4 regions of the Arthrobacter sp. NPDC089319 genome follow, and region 4 is predicted to be linked to each of the others. Evidence: predicted binding sites of a transcription regulator. Region 4 holds the regulator's gene; each other region holds the start of a gene.

Region 1 (4,606 bases), on a different contig from region 4:
GACGCCTGACCAGGGCCGATTGCTGCCGCTTCGATGGCTTCCGGGCAGATGCGAGGGTTCGCGGCGCTGTTCATTACCGTGGCCAGGAGTTCGTACTGGTCGTCAGTGGTGTTGATGACGAACTGGGGCAAGCCCCGCCGTCGTCCGCGGTAGAACATGCCCTGCCGTGCCCGCAGCTCCTCTTCGGACGGTTCGGCGCCGTCCTGGTCCACGGCTGTTTCCCAGTTCCTGGCGACCATCCCCAGCGTGTCAGTGTCGCTTTCAATGGCCTGGGCGACCAGCGAGGCTTCCATCGCCTCCAACGTGCCGCGATCAGCGGCGTGACCGGCCCGGCCGAGGGAATCGGCAATGAGGGCCGCGGCCTGGCCGCTGACGTCCCCACGGGCCATGGCTTCTGCCAGTACGGGCAGATCTGGTGCACCGGCCTCGCCGTCCAGCCTAACCGGGGCGCTCACGGCCTTGCCTACGCGCAGCCGCCGCCCTGCTTCGACGATGCCGATCCCCAGCCACGAGCGCAGGTACTCCGCGTTGTTCCGGAATTCGGTCTTGCGTCGGCGCTGCCGCTTCTCCGACCCAGCGGCATCAGGGCCGCCGGCGCCAGCAGGGCTCCCGGAGGGCTCTCCTCCGCCCGCAGTGATGACTGCAGCCGGATTGGCCCACTCCCCCGCGTTCCCGGGGGCGCAATCATCGGCGAAGGCTGCCGCGTGTGCGGTGGATTCCCCGTTGGCGGCGAGATCAGCGCACTCCACGGCATGCGCGCCCGCTGCCTGCAGGTATTCCAGGGTCTTTGAAACGTCCTCGACCGCCGCCACCCTGTTGGCCAGATCCCGGTTGGACAGCATCGGCGCTTCCGCTACAAAGCGGTCAGCAATGTCTTGCAGCACGGCGCGCACCTCGGCCAGAGACGTGTCCGTCTCCTCGGTCGGGTCCATCACTCCAAGCGCCATACCACGATTTTATTAGCACGTGTCTTCGACCCCTAGCGATAATCCGCAATGTGTAGGAGTAGTGAGCGCTAGCCGGGGCAGCCAGAGAAGCAGGGCGTGGGCCCCGAGGGTGACCGGCACCTCACTCGGCTCGTTAGGATAGTTGCTGCGGTGCACAAGGCACCAGTGACGAACCCACGCGATGAATCGATGAAATGACCGAGCTTTCCCTCTGGCGGACCATTGCCAGGCTCAAGGACTATGTACGGCCCATCCTGCCCCGGCTGATCCTGGGATTCTTCAGCGCCCTCGGTGCCAGCCTCGTGGCCTTGGCCATTCCGCAGGTGCTCCGCGGGCTCGTCGACACCATCCACACCGGAGGCGCCCCCTCCGAAGTCTGGGGTCCCGCCGTCGTCATTGCCGTGCTTGGCCTGGCCGAAGCGGGCCTGGTGTACCTGCGGCGCGTATTCGCGATCGCGCCGGCCACGGATGTGGAGATGGGCATGCGCACCCGCTTCTACAAGCATGTGCAGCACTTGCCGGCCGCCTTCCACGACCGGTGGGGATCGGGCCAGCTGCTTTCCCGGACGATGGCCGACCTGGGCCTGATCCGCCGCTGGCTGGCGTTCGGATCACTGATGCTGGTGGTCTCCTTCGTGACGGTGGTCGTGGGCCTCATGCTCATGTTCGCGCTGAACCAACTGCTGGGACTGATCTTCCTGGTCGCTGCCGTGCCGCTGGTCTGGCAGGGGTTCCGCTTCCGCACGGCGTTCGGCGCCTCCTCCCGGCTCAGCCAGGACCAGGCCGGGGACCTGGCCACCACGGTGGAGGAATCGGTGCACGGCATCCGCGTGCTCAAGGCCTTCGGCCGGGGCCCGTACGCACTGGACAACTTCCACGGGCAGGCGGAAGAACTGCGCCAGACCGAGCTGGCCAAGGCCCGCACGCTGTCCAAGTTCCTGGCCACCGTCGTTTCGCTGCCGGACCTGGTGCTGGGCGCCGCCCTGGTCATCGGCATCATCCAAGTTGCCGGCGGGCACATGACCGTGGGCGAGCTGGTCGCCTTCTTTGCCACCGCCGCGGTGGTGGCCGGGCCGGTGGAAGCGATCGGATCCCTGATGGGCATGACGCTGACGGCCAAGACGGCCCTGGACCGGCACTTCGATGTGATGGACACCGAAAACACCATCACGGATCCGGAAGAACCGCAGCCGGCTGGCTCCGTCCGCGGGGACCTGCGCCTGGCCGGCGTGGTCTTTCGCTATCCGGATGCCGGGCCGGGCACGGCACCGGTCCTCGACGGCGTGGACCTGCACGTGCGCGCCGGCGAAACTATGGCGCTGGTGGGCGTGACCGGCTCGGGCAAGAGCACGCTGCTGCAACTTGTCCCCCGCCTCTATGACGTTTCCGCCGGCACCGTGCTTCTGGACGGTACGGACATCCGCCGCTTACCGCTCACCGAGCTGCGCAGCCACGTATCGGTGGCCTTCGAAGACTCCACGCTGTTCTCCACCTCCGTTCGGGAGAATGTGCTGCTGGGCGCCCGGCCCGGCGGCGAAAATCCGGGCGAGCTGCTGGCCCGTGCGCTTGAGGTGGCACAGGCCCAGTTCGCCTACGATCTGCCGCACGGGGTGGACACGAAGATCGGTGAGGAAGGGCTGAGCCTTTCCGGCGGCCAGCGTCAGCGGATCGCGCTCGCCCGGGCCATTGCGGCCCGCCCGGCCGTACTGGTGCTGGATGACCCGCTCTCGGCCCTGGACGTGCGGACCGAAGAAGCGGTGACGCACCGGCTGCGCCAGGAGCTGCAGGGTACGACGACCCTGATTGTGGCCCACCGGCCCTCGACCGTGGCACTGGCGGACCGGGTGGCTTTACTGCAGGCCGGGCGCATCGCCGCCGTCGGCACCCACTCCGAGCTGCTGCGGACCAACGAACACTACCGCTACGTGATCGCCTCGCTGGCGGCCGAGCCCTCCGTCGAAGACGTCCTGGACGCGAAGGAATCCCGATGAGTTCCATGACCGGGGTCGCGGGCGAAGACAACATCAACCTGGACAAGGCCGACCGCAAAGCCGTCCGCCGGCGGTCGCTGCACCTGCTGGGCGAGCTGGTCGCCCCGCACCGGCGGCTGTTCGCGCTGTCCATAGTGCTGGTGGTGGTCAGCAATGCCGCCCGCGCGGCCGGCCCGGTGCTGGTGGCCTTCGGCATCAACAATGCCCTGCCGGCCTTGACCGGCGGCGACGCTGGCCCGCTGATGCTGGTGGCCGCCGCCTACGCGGCGATCGCGATCGCCGGCGGCACACTGCTGGCTGCCTACACCTATGTCACCGCCCGGCTCAGCCAGGCCATGCTGCTGGCCCTGCGCGTGCGGGTTTTCCGGCACACCCAGCGGCTCAGTCTGGAGTTCCACGAAACCTACACGTCCGGCCGGATCATCTCCCGGCAGACCTCTGATCTGGAAGCGCTGCGGGAACTGCTGGACAACGGCGTCACCCAGCTGACCTCCGGGGTGATGTTCATGGTTTTCACCGCCATCAGCATCGTCGGCCTGGATTGGAAGAGCGGCGTGATCATCCTGGTCGCCGCCATTCCCATCGCCTTCGTCACCCGGTGGTACCAAAAGGGGTCGGAGCTGGCCAACCGCGCGTCCCGGGTGGTCTCGGCCCGGCTGATCGTGCACTTCGTGGAGACCATGACCGGCATCCGGGCGGTCAAGGCCTTCCGCCGCGAGCGGGACAACGCCGCCCGGTTCGACGAGCTGGCCGGCGACTACCGCCGGGCCACCCTGCGTAACATCAAGTACTTCGGCGTGCTCCAGCCGGCATTGAACGGGATCGGCAACCTGACCGTGGCCGCGGTGCTGCTGATCGGCGGCTTCCGCGTGCTGGACGGCGACCTGGCCATCGGCACGCTGGTGGCGGTGCTGCTGGCCACCAAACAGGTCTTCCGCCCCACCGAACAGATCGCCATGTTCTACAGCTCGTTCCAAGCCGCCTCGTCGGCGCTGGAAAAGGTCTCCGGGTTGCTGGAAGAGGAACCCACAGTGGTTCCGCCGGCGACGCCGATCCCGCTCAAGAATGCCCGCGGCGCCATCCGGTTCCGCGACGCAACCTTCGGTTACGGCGACGGCCGGGTGGTGCTGCCGAAACTGAACCTGGACATCCCCGCCGGCCAGACCATCGCCGTCGTTGGGCAGACCGGAGCCGGCAAGTCCACGGTCGCCAAACTGATCGCCCGCTTCTACGACCTGACCTCTGGCTCGCTCACCCTGGACGGCGTAGAGCTGCGGCAACTGTCCAACGAGGACCTGCGCCGCGCCGTCGTCATGGTCACGCAGGAGGCGTTCCTGTTCAGCGGCAGCGTCGCGGAGAACATTGCCCTGGGCAACCCGCAGGCCAGCCGCGAGCAGATCGAAGCTGCCGCCCGCGCCGTCGGCGCCCACGAGTTCATCCTGTCCCTGCCGGAGGGCTACGACACCGACGTGAACAAGCGCGGCGGCCGCGTCTCCGCGGGCCAGCGGCAGCTGGTCTCCTTCGCCCGCGCTTTCCTGGCGGACCCTGCCGTGCTGATCCTGGATGAAGCCACCGCCTCGCTGGACGTCCCGAGCGAGCGCCAGGTCCAGGAAGGCTTGCAGACGTTGCTCGGCAACCGCACCGCGCTGATCATCGCGCACCGGCTGT
Region 2 (4,606 bases), on a different contig from region 4:
GTGCAGGCCCACGCGCAGGATCCGGAGTACCAGTTGGCCGGCCGGAGCGGCTTCCTCCCGCAGCGACTCCGCCGGGATTGCCTCCGCCGGGAACGCGTCCGCCGTTCCGGTCCGGCCGGTCCCGTTCCGCGGTGCACCGGTTCGGTCTTGCGGACGGGGCTGGGCAGGCATGGTCCTCAGCGTACCGAGGTTCAATACTGCGGACATCAACCGATCGGTTGACCGGCAGCTCAACCTCCTGCCGGCCGCGGATCAACCACCCACCCGATGTGCGCGCACGCCCTGCGCGGGACGCTGGAACAAGCCCGGAAAACGGGGCACTCAAGCAATGAAAGTAGGACCAATCGTGTTCCTGGCACTTCGGGATATCCGGTTCGCAAAGGGCCGCTTCCTCCTCATGGGCACCGTGGTGGCCCTGATTACGTTGCTGCTGGTGATGCTGTCCGGGCTGACCGCCGGGCTGGGAAACCAGTCCGTGTCTGCCATCCGGCAGCTGGACTCGGACGGCAAAGCCAACGCCGTCGTCTTCGGCTCGGCCGCCGGCAACAGCCCCGCCGCCTCGTTCACGGAGTCCCAGATCAGCCACGAGCAGTTGCACACCTGGCAGCAGGCAGCCGGCGTGGAATATGCGGAGCCGCTCGGCATCAGTCAGAGCCGGTTGAGCGCGACCGGCAGCACCAACGTGGCGGTCTTCGGCGTCGAGCCCGGCGGCGCGCTGGCCCCCGCACCCGTGACCGACACGTCTCTGGTGCTGAGTCGGACCGCGGCCGACCACCTGGGCGCGGCAGTGGACGATACGGTGCAGCTGGCCGGACGGGAGCTGGAAGTCTCGGCCGTCGTCGACGACCAGTGGTACTCCCACACACCGGTGGTGTGGACCTCGCTGGCCAAGTGGCAGCAGGTGGCCCACATCAACGACGGCGGTGCAGCCGATGGCCCGATCGCCACCGCTGTTGCCGCCCGACTTTCCGACGGCGATCCGTCCGGAGCGGCCGCGGCGGCCGCCAACCAGGCCGCCGACACCACCACCACCTCGGTCACCGGAGCCTTCCAGGCGTTGGGCTCCTACCAGAGCGAAAACGGATCCCTGATGCTGATGCAGGGCTTCCTCTACGGCATTTCCGCCTTGGTCATCGTGGCCTTCCTGACCGTGTGGACCATTCAGCGGACGCGGGACATCGCCGTGCTCAAAGCCATGGGCAGCTCCGACTCCTACCTGCTCCGCGATGCACTGACGCAGGCCTTCGTGGTTCTGGCCGCCGGTGCGGCGGTCGGCGGCGGCGCCGGAGTGCTGGGCGGAGTCTTTGCTTCCCGGGCCGCACCGTTCCTGCTCTCCCCCGCCAGCACCCTGCTGCCGATCGCCGGGATGGTGGTCCTCGGCATGGCTGGTGCCGTGCTGGCGGTCCGCCGGGTGACGCGGGTGAACCCGTTGACGGCGCTGGGCGGCAGCTGACACTTCCCGGCCCTCATTCAGGCGCTGCGTAGCGCAACCGCCGCATCATTCAGGCGCTCCGTAGCGCAACCGCCGCATCGGCCTCCGCGGCTTTCAGGCCCGGCCCCCACTCCCCGAAGGAACAGCCCCATGACACATGCACTCAGTCTTCTCAACGTCACACTTGATTACCCCGACGGCGACGGCACCACCAAGGCCCTGGACCAGGTGGACCTGCAGGTTCCGGCCGGCACCCTGACGTCGTTGGCCGGTCCGTCCGGTTCCGGGAAGTCCTCCCTGCTGGCGGTCGCCGCCACGCTCATCCGGCCCACCGCCGGCGTCGTGCTGGTGGACGGGGTGGATGCCACGGCCCTGAGCCTGAAGGAGTCGGCCGAACTGCGCCGGCGCAAGGTGGGGATTGTCTTCCAGCAGCCCAACCTGCTGGCCTCGCTGACCGCACTGGAACAACTCCAGATCGGAGCCCACCTGCGCGGCGGCAAACCGCGGGACGCCCGCTCCCGTGGCTTGGAGCTGCTGGACATCGTGGGACTTTCCGAAGCGGCCCACCGCCGCCCGCACCAGCTCTCCGGCGGCCAGCGCCAGCGGGTCAACATCGCGCGGGCGCTGATGGGCAGTCCACGGGTGCTGTTGGTCGATGAGCCGACGGCGGCGCTTGATCACGAGCGCTCCGAGGCCGTGGTGCGGTTGCTGGTCCAGATCACCCGGGAATTCGACGTTGCCACCGTCATGGTCACCCACGACACTGAATTCATTCCGCTCACGGATGCCGTGGCCACCATGCGCGACGGCCGGCTCTCGGCACCGCGGAGCACCGTCCCCGCCACGCAGGCGCCTGCGCAGGGGGCGACCCGGTAAGCACAGCAGCGCGGTTCGTCGGCCAGCTTCATTCCAATGAGGGCAGTGGTGGTCCTACCGAAACGACTTCATGCCGTTTGTCTGTGGCTTGGGGCGCCCCACTACCCCTACACATTAGGCTGATTCGCTGGTGGGTCGAATGTGTGTGCGAATAAAATTGTGCTATGACGCTCGCACCGTTGGACCGGACCGGGGAGATGGAGGAAGCTCTCTCCGGCGCGCGCGCCGTGCTGCAGGATGTCGCCGCGTGCTTCACGGCCGGGTCCGGTTCGCTGAGCAGGCGGGAACTGGCCAACACGGTAGCGGCGGTCGAGGAAGTTTCGAAGGTTGTGGAGTTCCTGCAGGCCGTAGGAGCCCAGGCGGTGGAGCGTGCGGACATCGCTTCGAACGGGGAAACCGCGGCCAGGCCTGGTGCCTTTGCGGAGGCGGCTAATGCAGCCGGTGCGGCAGGGTGGGCGGACCCGGCTGCCTCTATCGTCGGCCCCGGAAACAACGCCGGCGGCGCTCTCGACAACGCCCAAAGCCTTGAGCCAGCGGGGTCGGGCGGCGCGGGTCCGAAACAGCAACAGAGCCGGCGTAAGACCGAGTTCCGGAACAACGCCGAATATCTGCGCTCCCGGCTGGGGATCGGCATCGTCGAAGCGCGGCGACGGCTGCGGGTCGGAGCCGTGGTGACCGCGCCGGTGCGGTTCGACGGTGAACCCGGCGCCCCGGCGCTGCCGATGCTGGCTGAGGCGATGGCCGCCGGCGAAATCAGCGCCAACGCCGCGGCCCTGGTCACCGATTCGATCGCCCGTGCCCGCCACGCCGCCGATCCCACGACGCTGGAGGCGATGGAGTCGTCGCTGGTCCGGCAGGCTGCCGAGAGCGACGCCGACACGCTGGCGATTGTCGCGAAGACCTGGGAAACAGCTGTCGATCAGGACGGTGCCGAGCCCTCGGACGAGGAACTGCGGTCCCGGCAGGGCATGTTCTACCGCGGACGCCGGCGCGGCTTGCACCAGTTCGTCATCAACACCACCGACGACCAGTACGAAGCCCTCGCCACGGTGATGAACAGCGCCGCGAACCCACGCATCCGATCCGACGCCATCGAAAGCACCGTGGAACAGGCCGAGGACAACAGCTCGAGCGAAGGTGCGCCGTCTGGAGCGGGCGGCAACTCCGCCGGCACCGCGGGAGCGACGGATAAAGGCGGGTACAGTACCCACGACCCCGACGACAGCACCGCCGGAACCACTGAGTTCGACGCTCCCAGCGTTGAGGACTATTGCTCAGGCGAATTCCCAGCGGGCACCGCGAAGGGCAACACCGGGCTGGCCGACGAGGAGGATCGTGCGTCAGCGGAACACAGCCACGGCGACGCCGATCCGGCGGTCGTCGAGGCAATGGATGGCTTCACCAGGGCACAGAAGCTTCTGGCCGGCCTGGTCGGTGCCTGCCGGATCGCCCTGAACACCGGTCAACTCCCGGACTCCGGCGGGCACCGCACCCAAGTGATGGTCACTAGCGGCTACGAACAGCTGGCCGGATTGCTCTCTGGCGGCGGAAGCGCAGTATTCAACGGCCCGATCTCGGCCAAAACCGCGCGCCGAATGGCCTGCGATGCCGAAATCATCCCCGCTATCCTCGGCACCAACGGCGAAGTCCTCGATCTGGGCCGGTCGCAACGGTTCTTCAACCGCGCGATCCGCCGGGCACTGCTCATCCGGGACAAAGGGTGCGCCTTCCCGGGATGCACCATGCCCGCAGTCTGGACCGAAGCACACCACATCGTGCCCTGGTGGGCCGGCGGCCGCACCGACGTCAACAACGGAGTCTGCCTCTGCGGCCTCCACCACGACCTGATTGAGCAAGGCAACTGGGAAATCAACGTGCTCGACGGCATCCCCTGGTTCACCCCTCCCGACTACATCGACCCCGACCGCCACCCACTGCGAAACACCTACTGGCAAACCCACATCCCACCCCGACCGATGGCAAGCAGACAATGAAACGTGAATGCGCGTGCGCTCTAGGCAGCGAGACGATTAGCCCGCTGATGCCGGCCCGAAGGTGGCTGCCGAATCGATGCGACTCGCCGCCAAGGGGGCAGCCGACCCATGGCGGGAATCCGCCCCGTCTAGAACCGCCGAGAATCGCTTTACCTCCCCTGGCTGCACCACTCCAGAAGACGCTCCACCGGCCACGTAGTGATGATCCGTTCGGCGGGGACGCCGTTTTTGGCGGCCCGTTCCGCACCATAGTGGAGAAAATCCAGCTGGCCGGGCGCGTGGGCGTCGCTGTCGATGCTGAACA
Region 3 (4,606 bases), on a different contig from region 4:
CCGGGATCCGACCGCGGCGGCGATGGCCTGCGGATCGTGAGCCGGGTCGATGACGAACACCTCGGCGTCGTCACCGACAATCCAGACGTTGTTGTCGACGTCCCAGGTGCCGCCGTCCAGCGAGAAGGTGCCGGAAGTGACCAGGTTTTCGATCATGGCGCTCATGCGACCTCCACCACCGAACGCAGGACCTTGCCGTCGTGCATCTTGGCGAAGGCTGCTTCCACATCGTCCAGCGTGATCCGCTCGGTGACGAAGGCGTCCAGGTCCAGGTTGCCCTGCTTGTAGTGGCTGACCAGCATGGGGAAGTCGCGGGAAGGCAGGCAGTCGCCGTACCAGGAGGACTTCAGCGAGCCACCGCGGCCGAAGACGTCCAGCAGCGGCAATTCGAGCTTCATGTCAGGCGTCGGGACGCCCACCAGCACCACGCGGCCGGCCAGGTCGCGGGCGTAGAACGCCTGCTTGTAGGTCTCCGGACGGCCCACCGCTTCAATCACGACGTCGGCGCCGTTGCCGCCGGTCAGCGCCCGGATGGCCTCCACCGGGTCCTGCTCCTTGGAGTTGATGCCGTGCGTGGCACCCAGGGACTTGGCCAGTTCCACCTTGTTGTCGTCGATATCTACCGCGATGATCGTGGTGGCGCCGGCCAGTTTGGCACCGGCGATGGCGGCGATGCCAACACCGCCGCAGCCGATCACGGCTACGGATTCGCCGCGCTTGACCTCACCGGTGTTGATGGCCGCGCCGATGCCGGCCATGACACCGCAGCCGAGCAGGCCCACCGCGGCGGGATCGACGTCGTCGTCCACCTTGGTGCACTGGCCGGCGGCCACCAGGGTCTTTTCGGCAAAGGCACCGATGCCCAATGCGGGGGAGAGCTCCGTGCCGTCCTCCAGCGTCATCTTCTGCGTGGCGTTGTGGGTGTTGAAGCAGTACTGTGCCTGGCCGCGCTGGCAGGCCCGGCATTCACCGCAGACGGCGCGCCAGTTCAGGATCACGCGGTCGCCGGGGACCAGGTTGGTCACGTCGGGGCCCACGGCGTTGACCACGCCGGTGGCTTCGTGGCCGAGCAGGAACGGGAAGTCGTCGTTGATCCCGCCCTGCTTGTAGTGCAGGTCCGTATGGCAGACGCCGCAGGTGAGGATGTCCACCAGCGCCTCGCCCGGACCCGGGTCCGGCACCAGGATGGTTTCGATGGAGACCGGCGCATTCTTTTCCAGGGCCACTACTGCCCGTACCTTGTGAACCATGCGGGAGTGATTCCTTCCTAGCGAAGTCTGGCGGGGCCGTCGTCGGCCACCCTGCCCATCCTAGGAAGAAAACCGGGGCGCCACAATTTCCAAAACGAATGTTATGGAAACTGCGGCTCCCCTGATGCCTGCGGGTCGGATTCCGCCGGTGGAGCCTGCAGCTGCTAGACGCCCAGGCGCTCCTTGACCAGCGAGAGCGGCGGGTTGGTGGCGCTGCTGCCGTCCGGGAAGAGCAGGGTGGGAACCGTCTGGTTGCCGTCGTTGAGATGCTCGACCAGTTCGGCGGTGCCCGCGACCTCTTCGATGTTGATCTCGGTGTAGCCGATGCCCTGCGCATCGAACTGGGACTTCAGGCGACGGCAGTACCCGCACCAGGTGGTGGAGAACATGGTGACGGTTCCGGCAGCAGGTGTGTAATCCAAGGTGGCTCCTTCTGGTGTGAAAGCTTGTGTACATGTCAACGTCGCGCCGGCCGTGGTCATTCCCGGCGCTGAGCGTTGCCGCGGACGTTTCCGGCCGGGGGCCTTCGTTCCGGCCCACGGGCGAGCTACAAGGATGCCACGAGAAGCCGGGAACTGTGCCCGCCCTGCGCCGTCTGGATCCGATGTACTGGACCATAATGGAGGCATGTGTGGCAGATACGTCATGGCGCGGGGAACGGGCGACCTGGTGGCTTCGTTCGACGTCGATGAGTCCTATGTTGAAGAGATCCAACCTTCGTACAACGTTGCACCGACTGACGAAGTCCCCCTGATCATTGACCGTAGGGGGCCTGACGGCGATGGAGTATCCAGAAAACTCATCATGGCCCGGTGGGGGCTCGTCCCCCCGTGGGCCAAGGATCCCCGCTCCGGCGCACGATTGATCAATGCACGCATGGAGACCGTCACGGAAAAACCCTCGTTCCGGAAGGCGGCGGCCAGAAAGCGCGGTTTGCTCGTTGCCGATGGGTACTTTGAATGGCAAAAGACCCCGGACGGCAAAATACCGACCTATCTGCACGGCGAACGCGAAGAGATGCTGGCCTTTGCGGCGCTCTTCGAGAATTGGCCTGATCCGGCCCTGCCGGAAGATCATCCTGAGAAGTGGCTGCGGACCTGCACCATCATCACCACGCAGGCTTCCGATTCACTCGGGCACATCCATGACAGAACGCCGCTGATCGTGCCGGCTGACCTTTATTCGGACTGGCTGGATCCGGAAACCACATCCGAGGCCGATGTACAGCAGTTGCTGGACGCCATGCCCGAACCGCATCTTGTTCCGCGGCGGGTTAGTTCCAAGGTCAACAACGTGCGCAATAACGGACCCGATCTCATCGCCGAGGCAGTGTGAGCGACGGCTCGGCCGTCCGGAGAAGTGATTTCACTGTCGTCGGTTTCACGCAAGTCCTTTTTCGTCGGACGTCCGCAACAATCCGGCAGAACTCGTTGTGCGCCAGCCTTCGCTGCTGGAAGCTAGGGGAAGAGCCGGACCCAGCCGCTATGGGGCGTCTGTCGGGTATGAGGCTGTCTGTGGGGGAGGAATCCATGACGGGAAAGTTTGTCGCCAGTTCGACGGCAACCATCGCGGCACCGCCTGATCGTGTCTGGGCGGTGATTACCGACCCCGAGGCCATCAAGGGGTTCATGTTCGGTACCGAGGTGAACACCGACTGGAGCGTCGGCGGGCCCATCCGCTGGCGAGGTGAATGGGAAGGCAAAGCCTACGAAGACAAGGGCCAGGTGCTGGAGTTCGAACCGGGAAGGCGGCTGGTTGTCACTCACTTCAGCCCGCTGACCGGACAGGCGGACGTGCCGGAGAACTACCACCGCCTCACCTGGACGCTGGCGGAAGTTCCCGGCGGAACCGAGTTCACGCTGTCGCAGGACAACAATGCCAGTGCCGAAGCGGCGGAGTACTCCAAGTCGATGTGGGACAAGTTGGTGGGCGACGTGAAGGATCTGGCCGAGCAAGGCTAGGCGAATGAGGCCGCGGACCGTCCCGCTGCGGCCGTGCGGCGATATTGATGAGATAGCAGCGTTCCTGGCTTTGCTCGGATTCAAGGCGTTGTATCGGCAGGTGCGGCCAAACCCGTACATCGCGTTCGGCCGGGACGGGCCGGAGTTGCATTACTTCGGGATGGACGGGTTCCGCCCAAGTCGAAGCACTCGCATACCTTGCCGAACTCCACATCCGGCTGGGGGATCCGGACAGCGCTCGCCGGGTGGTGGAAAGCCTGGAGTTGCTGGATCCCCGAGGAAGACTGTGCGGTATGCGGTCCAGTGCTGCGGCAGGCCAGGGAACTGCTGCAGGCGTAGCGCGCCCCGCTTCATCACTCTGGTTTTGTCAGTGCCTGTCCCTACGCTTGATCTTGGATTCGAACACATATTCGAATAGAATAAGAGGGTCAAGTTTTTCGGCAGGCGTGTTGGCGCAGGGGCGCGTGCTGCAGGGCTCTGACCCGTTGTCCAGATGAAAGGTGACTGGAACATGGGTGTTTTCAGTGAAGCTGTCGAAGTTGTTTGTTCCCCTGCCGGACAGCCTCTGCGGCTGCGGTGGCAGGGCAGGAGCTACCGGATTGTCGCAGAACCCGTGCGTTGGTATGAACGCCGCAAATGGTGGGCGGAAGAACTGAGGGCAGAACGGGGCAGGGGAGCCGGGTTGGTGGACCATGAAATCTGGCGCGTGCAGGCACGGCTGAACGGCAGGTCCCAGATCCGCACCCTGGACCTTTCCCATCAGGTGGATGCCGATCGCTGGCGACTGATCCGTGTCCATGATGCCGTCCGTGAACTGAGCGCCTGAGCGCAGACCCGCAGCATTTATTCGCCTCGGTTTTCGCGGCTGCCGCCGGATAACGATCCCGTGCCTTCAATAAGGCGTTTGGAATGACCAATGAGCTTTACCCATCTGCATGTATCCACGGCGTTCAGCGCCCACTACGGTGTTTCCTGGCCTGATGAACTGGCCGGCGCGGCCGCTTCCTTCGGAGCGGATGCATTGGCCTGCACGGACCGGGACGGGCTCTACGGAACAGTCAAGCACCTCAAGGCTTGCCTGGCGGTGGGGATTGATCCGATAGTCGGCGTGGATCTGGCAGTCCAGGACGACGGCGGCCGTGACACCGGGCGCGTTGTGGTGCTGGCGCATGGCGGGAACCAAGGCAACGGCTACCATGCGCTCTGCCGACTGATTTCGGCGGCGCATGACGGGACGGCAGGCAGCGGGCGGGGGAGCAGGCATCGAACACCCGGGGTGACGCTGGAACAACTCGCCCGGCATGCCGGTACTCCGGACGGCGGACCTGCCCTCACGGTGCTGTTGGGGCCGATGTCCGAGGTCGGCCGGGCACTGCGCCGCCGCAGCTATGCCGA
Region 4 (4,606 bases):
CACCCGGGGCGGCGCCATCGCCGGCTGGGTGACATCAAAGTTCCAGTGCTGCACACCGTAGGAGTGCACAAAGTAAAACCGCTCGTCTTCGATGCCGGCGAACAACCGGCTGCCCTCCGCCACGTCAACGGTGTTCCACCCCATGTGCGGTACCACCTCGGCTGGCAGCGCTTCCACGACCCCGGGCCATTCCCCGATCCCCTGGGTGCGGACGCCGTGTTCTACCCCCTCTTCGAACATGACCTGCAGGCCCACACAAATGCCCAGCACCGGCCGGCCGCCGGCCACCCGGCGTCCGATCCAGCGAAGGGCATCAACAGACTTCAGTCCTTCCATGACCGTGGCGAAGGCTCCGACGCCGGGGACCAACAGCCCGTCGGCGTTGAGCACGTCCTCGGAAGCATGGCTGAGCGTGACGTCGGCACCGACGTGTTCCAGCGCCCGGACCACCGAGCGCACATTCCCGGATCCGTAGTCCAGTACGGTGACCTTGGGTCCAGCCGTCACAGGGCACCCTTCGTTGAGGGAATGCCCTCGACCCGGGGATCGGATTCGACCGCGGCGCGCAGCGCCCGGGCGAACGCCTTGAACTGGGCCTCGACGATGTGGTGCGGGTCGCGGCCGCCCAGTACGCGCATGTGCAGGCAGATCTGGGCGTGCAGCGTGATGGCTTCGAAAACGTGGCGCGTCAGCGACCCGGTGAAGTGCCCGCCGATCAGGTGGTATTCCTGGCCGGCCGGTTCTCCTGAGTGCACCAGATAGGGACGGCCGGAGACGTCGACGACGGCGTGGGCCAGCGCCTCATCCAGCGGCACCGTTGCCTCGCCGAACCTGCGGATCCCGGCCTTGTTACCCAGGGCCTGCTTCAAGCACTCGCCGATCGTGATGGCGACATCTTCCACCGTGTGGTGGGCGTCAATATGCGTGTCGCCGGTGGCCTTCACGGTCAGATCGACCAGCGAATGCTTCGACAGTGCGGTGAGCATGTGGTCGTAGAACGGCACGGTGGTGCTGATCTCGGATCGGCCGGTGCCGTCGAGATCCAGTTCAACCAGCACGGACGACTCGCTGGTGATGCGTTCGAGGCGTGCGGTACGTCCGGTGGTGGTATCCACGGTCATGGGGGTCCTTTGACGAAAATGGTTGACCGGCCAGGCCGGTGCGCTCTTACTACAGTTTAGGAGACTCGGCTCGACATCAGGGCCTTGATGCCATCGAGGAAGGCTGTGGTCTCGGCCTCAGTGCCCGCCGTCACCCGCAGGTGTCCGGGAATCCCGACGTCGCGGATCAGCACACCGGCTTCCAGAAGCCCCTGCCACACCGCGTGCGGGTCGTCCAGGCCGCCGAAGAACACGAAGTTGGAGTCCGACGGTGCCGGCTTCAAACCGAGTTCGGTCAGTCCGTCGACAATGCGGTCCCGTTGGGTCTTGATGTCCTCAACATTGGCGAGCAGCGCGTCCGCATTTTCCAGTGCGGCCAGCGCCGTCGCCTGGGTGATCGCGGACAGGTGGTAGGGCAGGCGGACCAAGCGCAGGGCGTCGGCAACCTGCGGTGCGGCGGCAAGGTACCCCACACGGGCACCGGCAAGGGCGAAAGCCTTGCTCATGGTGCGGGAGACGATCAACCGCTCCCGGCCGGGCAGCAGCGTCAGCGCGCTCGGCGTGCCGGCGTGGGCGAATTCGGCGTAGGCCTCATCCACGATCACTATGGCGTTGGATGCCTCCCCCGCTTCGTAGGCGGCTTCGACGACGTCAAGGCCCAGCGCGGTGCCCGTCGGGTTGTTCGGGGAACACAGGACGACGACGTTGGCTGCGGATTCTGCGACGGCAGCGGCAACCGCTTCCGCGGAGATCGTGAAGTCCGCTCCACGCGGCACCGCAACATACTCTGTGTCCGTCCCGCTGGCCAGCAACGGGTACATGGAATACGTGGGAGGGAAGCTCAACAAGGTCCGGCCCGGCCCGCCGAAGGCCTGAAGGATTTGCTGCAGCACTTCATTCGAACCGTTGGCCGCCCAGATGTTCTCTGCCGTGAGGCCGTGTCCCAGATAGCGGGACAGCGCCGTCCGAAGCTCGGTAAACTCGCGGTCCGGATACCGGTTCAAACCGGCAGCCGCGGCGCTGACGGCCGAGACGATAGCTTGATGCACCGTCTCCGGCAAGCCGTGGGTGTTTTCGTTGACGTTCAGCAGGATGGGCACGTCCAATTGGGGGGCACCATATGGCTCCAGGCCCCGGAGATTACCCCGCAACGGCAGACGGTTCAGGCGTTCTAGCTGCTCACTCACCGATCCAGCTTAAGCTTCGGCCCGCCCGGGGCAGGAATCGGGCGGGCCGAAGCGGCTCATATTACGGTTGCCTCAATGCGCTGACGGCACGAGCAACTGCTGGCCGGAATGGACGATGTCCCCGTCCAGGCCGTTCAATTGCGCGATCTCGAAGATGACATCATGCGGGTTGCGGTCGGGTGCGGACAGCACTGCCACATCCCAGAGCGTCTGGCCGCTGCCGACCGTGACGGTAACAGCCGGCCCCGGCCCCAGCCCTCCGGCAGCGGCCATTGCCGGTGCGGTGAAGAAGCCGACCAGGGTGAGCGCGACGGCCGCGGCAAGCATGAGCGGCAGGCCAATCAGCAGCAAACGGCCCCGGCGGGTAAGCCGGAGGGGGGCGTTGGCGCGGAAGTCTGCGGACTGCGGTGCGAGCTGGGCGGACATGGTGCCACCTTTCCGATTTTCGATCTATTTCGACTGGTTTCGATCATCGAACCACTGCGTTCGAACGTATCTTCGAACACGTCGTCTACAGTTTTAGCACTGGTGATCGACTGTTGTCGAGACTCAGTCGAACAAATGTTTGAAATTCCTCACCGCCTCGCCTAGCGTTGATGGCATGAGCGGCTGTGAATTGCAGTGCATCAGCCGCCACTGACAAAACAGTCGAGACAGCAATCCGAGTGCCGGTTCCGCATCAGCCAGACCCGGCACCTGGACCATCATGGGAAGACCGGGGCCGGATATGTCCGAAGAGACCACCACCACTGCCGGAGCGCGGCGACGAGGCCGCCCTGTCAAGGTCGGACGCAGCCTGACGCCGCGGCAAAAGAAGATCCTGGAAACCATCCAGCGCTCCGTTATTGCCCACGGGTACCCGCCGTCGATGCGCGAGATCGGCGACCTCGTCGGCTTGGCAAGCCTGTCCAGCGTCACCCATCAACTGGCCCAACTGGAGAAGATGGGCTACATCCGGCGGGACCCGAAGCGTCCCCGGGCCATGGAGATCCTCACTCCGCTGACGCTTGAACAGGGCGGCGTGGAAATCGTGGGCGTGGACGAGCCGCAGCAGCTGCGCAGCTCCAGTGGCGTCGCGGTGTCCGAACTCACCACGTCATCCGATACGGCCATGGTGCCGCTGGTGGGACGGATCGCCGCCGGCGGACCGATCCTGGCGGACCAGGCGGTCGAGGACGTCATGCCGCTGCCCCGGCAGCTGGTGGGGCACGGCGAGTTGTTCATGCTGAAGGTTTCCGGCGATTCGATGATCGATGCTGCCATTTGCGACGGCGACTGGGTGGTGGTTCGGCAGCAGCACACCGCAGAGAACGGCGACATTGTTGCGGCGCTGCTCGACGAAGAGGCAACGGTGAAAACCTTCCGGCAGCGCGACGGGCACACCTGGTTGCTGCCGCAGAACACGCGCTATGAACCGATTCTGGGCGACCACGCAACCATCATGGGCAAGGTTGTCTCCGTGATGCGGGCGCTCTGACCGCTCCTTCAGCCGATGCAGCCTGCCCATGCGGCGGCGGACCCGGATGGTTCAGGCCGCCGCCGGTTCAGGCGGCCGCGGCCGCCAGCCGCTCCAGGACCTGGCGGGCGATGGCGCCATCCTTCGTGCTCCAAAACGGCGGCAGGGCGCTGCGGAGGAAATTTCCGTAGCGGGCGGTGGCCAGACGGGAATCCAACACGGCCACAACCCCCTTGTCATTGGATGCGCGAATCAAGCGGCCAGCGCCCTGGGCCAGCCGCACTGCTGCGTGGGTGGCCGAGACCGTCATGAAACCATTGCCGCCGGCCTGGGCTACCGACCGGGTCCGGGCAGTGGTCAGCGGGTCGTCCGGCCGCGGGAACGGAATTCGGTCGATGACCACCAACCGGCATGCCTCGCCCGGAACATCGACTCCCTGCCACAGAGTCATCGTGCCGAACAGGCAGGTGTCCGGTTCATCGGCGAATTGGCGGACCAGCGCCCCCATTGATGATTCGCCCTGGCACAGGATGGTCAGGTCGGTGCGCTGACGCATTTCGGCGGCAGCTTCTTCTGCCGCGCGACGCGAGGAGAACAATCCGAGGGCCCCGCCGCGTGAGGCGCGCAGCAGCTCCTCGAGTTCGTCGAGCTGCTCGCTGCTGGTGCCACGGCCCGGCTTGGGCAGATGCGATGCCACATACAGCACACCCTGGCGCGGGTAATCGAAGGGACTGCCCACGTCAGCGCTTGAGTACGCTGGGGCGCCGGCCCCCAACAATCCGAGCGAACCGGCAACGGCGTCGAAAGTGCCCCCCACCGACAGCGTGGCGGAGGTCAGCACCACCGTATGTTCGTCGAAGAGC

Evidence for each region. Region 4 encodes LexA, which represses DNA repair genes until DNA is damaged. Its sites were predicted from a motif close to TCGAACANNTGTTCGA; they were not measured.
Region 1: AB0N75_RS00735 (DUF222 domain-containing protein) is a predicted target of LexA. The motif match lies at 961-976, and genes of this name have one in related genera.
Region 2: AB0N75_RS10100 (DUF222 domain-containing protein) is a predicted target of LexA. The motif match lies at 2,444-2,459, and genes of this name have one in related genera.
Region 3: AB0N75_RS07275 (DUF6504 family protein) is a predicted target of LexA. The motif match lies at 3,610-3,625, and genes of this name have one in related genera.

Annotation. Positions count from the first base shown of each region.
Region 1 is NZ_JBFBGZ010000001.1:150,327-154,932, reverse strand. It holds gene AB0N75_RS00735 (DUF222 domain-containing protein) at 1-947, opposite strand, end outside; gene AB0N75_RS00730 (ABC transporter ATP-binding protein) at 1,142-2,938, shown strand; gene AB0N75_RS00725 (ABC transporter ATP-binding protein) at 2,935-4,606, shown strand, end outside.
Region 2 is NZ_JBFBGZ010000006.1:5,863-10,468, reverse strand. It holds gene AB0N75_RS10115 (sensor histidine kinase) at 1-171, opposite strand, end outside; gene AB0N75_RS10110 (FtsX-like permease family protein) at 347-1,453, shown strand; gene AB0N75_RS10105 (ABC transporter ATP-binding protein) at 1,583-2,308, shown strand; gene AB0N75_RS10100 (DUF222 domain-containing protein) at 2,473-4,302, shown strand; gene AB0N75_RS10095 (PHP domain-containing protein) at 4,452-4,606, opposite strand, start outside.
Region 3 is NZ_JBFBGZ010000004.1:85,692-90,297, forward strand. It holds gene AB0N75_RS07250 (MBL fold metallo-hydrolase) at 1-165, opposite strand, end outside; gene AB0N75_RS07255 (S-(hydroxymethyl)mycothiol dehydrogenase) at 162-1,250, opposite strand; gene AB0N75_RS07260 (glutaredoxin domain-containing protein) at 1,415-1,672, opposite strand; gene AB0N75_RS07265 (SOS response-associated peptidase) at 1,878-2,585, shown strand; gene AB0N75_RS07270 (SRPBCC domain-containing protein) at 2,780-3,211, shown strand; gene AB0N75_RS07275 (DUF6504 family protein) at 3,723-4,037, shown strand; gene dnaE (DNA polymerase III subunit alpha) at 4,128-4,606, shown strand, end outside.
Region 4 is NZ_JBFBGZ010000015.1:36,773-41,378, forward strand. It holds gene hisH (imidazole glycerol phosphate synthase subunit HisH) at 1-507, opposite strand, end outside; gene hisB (imidazoleglycerol-phosphate dehydratase HisB) at 504-1,121, opposite strand; gene AB0N75_RS17135 (histidinol-phosphate transaminase) at 1,178-2,287, opposite strand; gene AB0N75_RS17140 (LysM peptidoglycan-binding domain-containing protein) at 2,360-2,713, opposite strand; gene lexA (transcriptional repressor LexA) at 2,994-3,764, shown strand; gene AB0N75_RS17150 (ATP-dependent DNA helicase) at 3,832-4,606, opposite strand, start outside.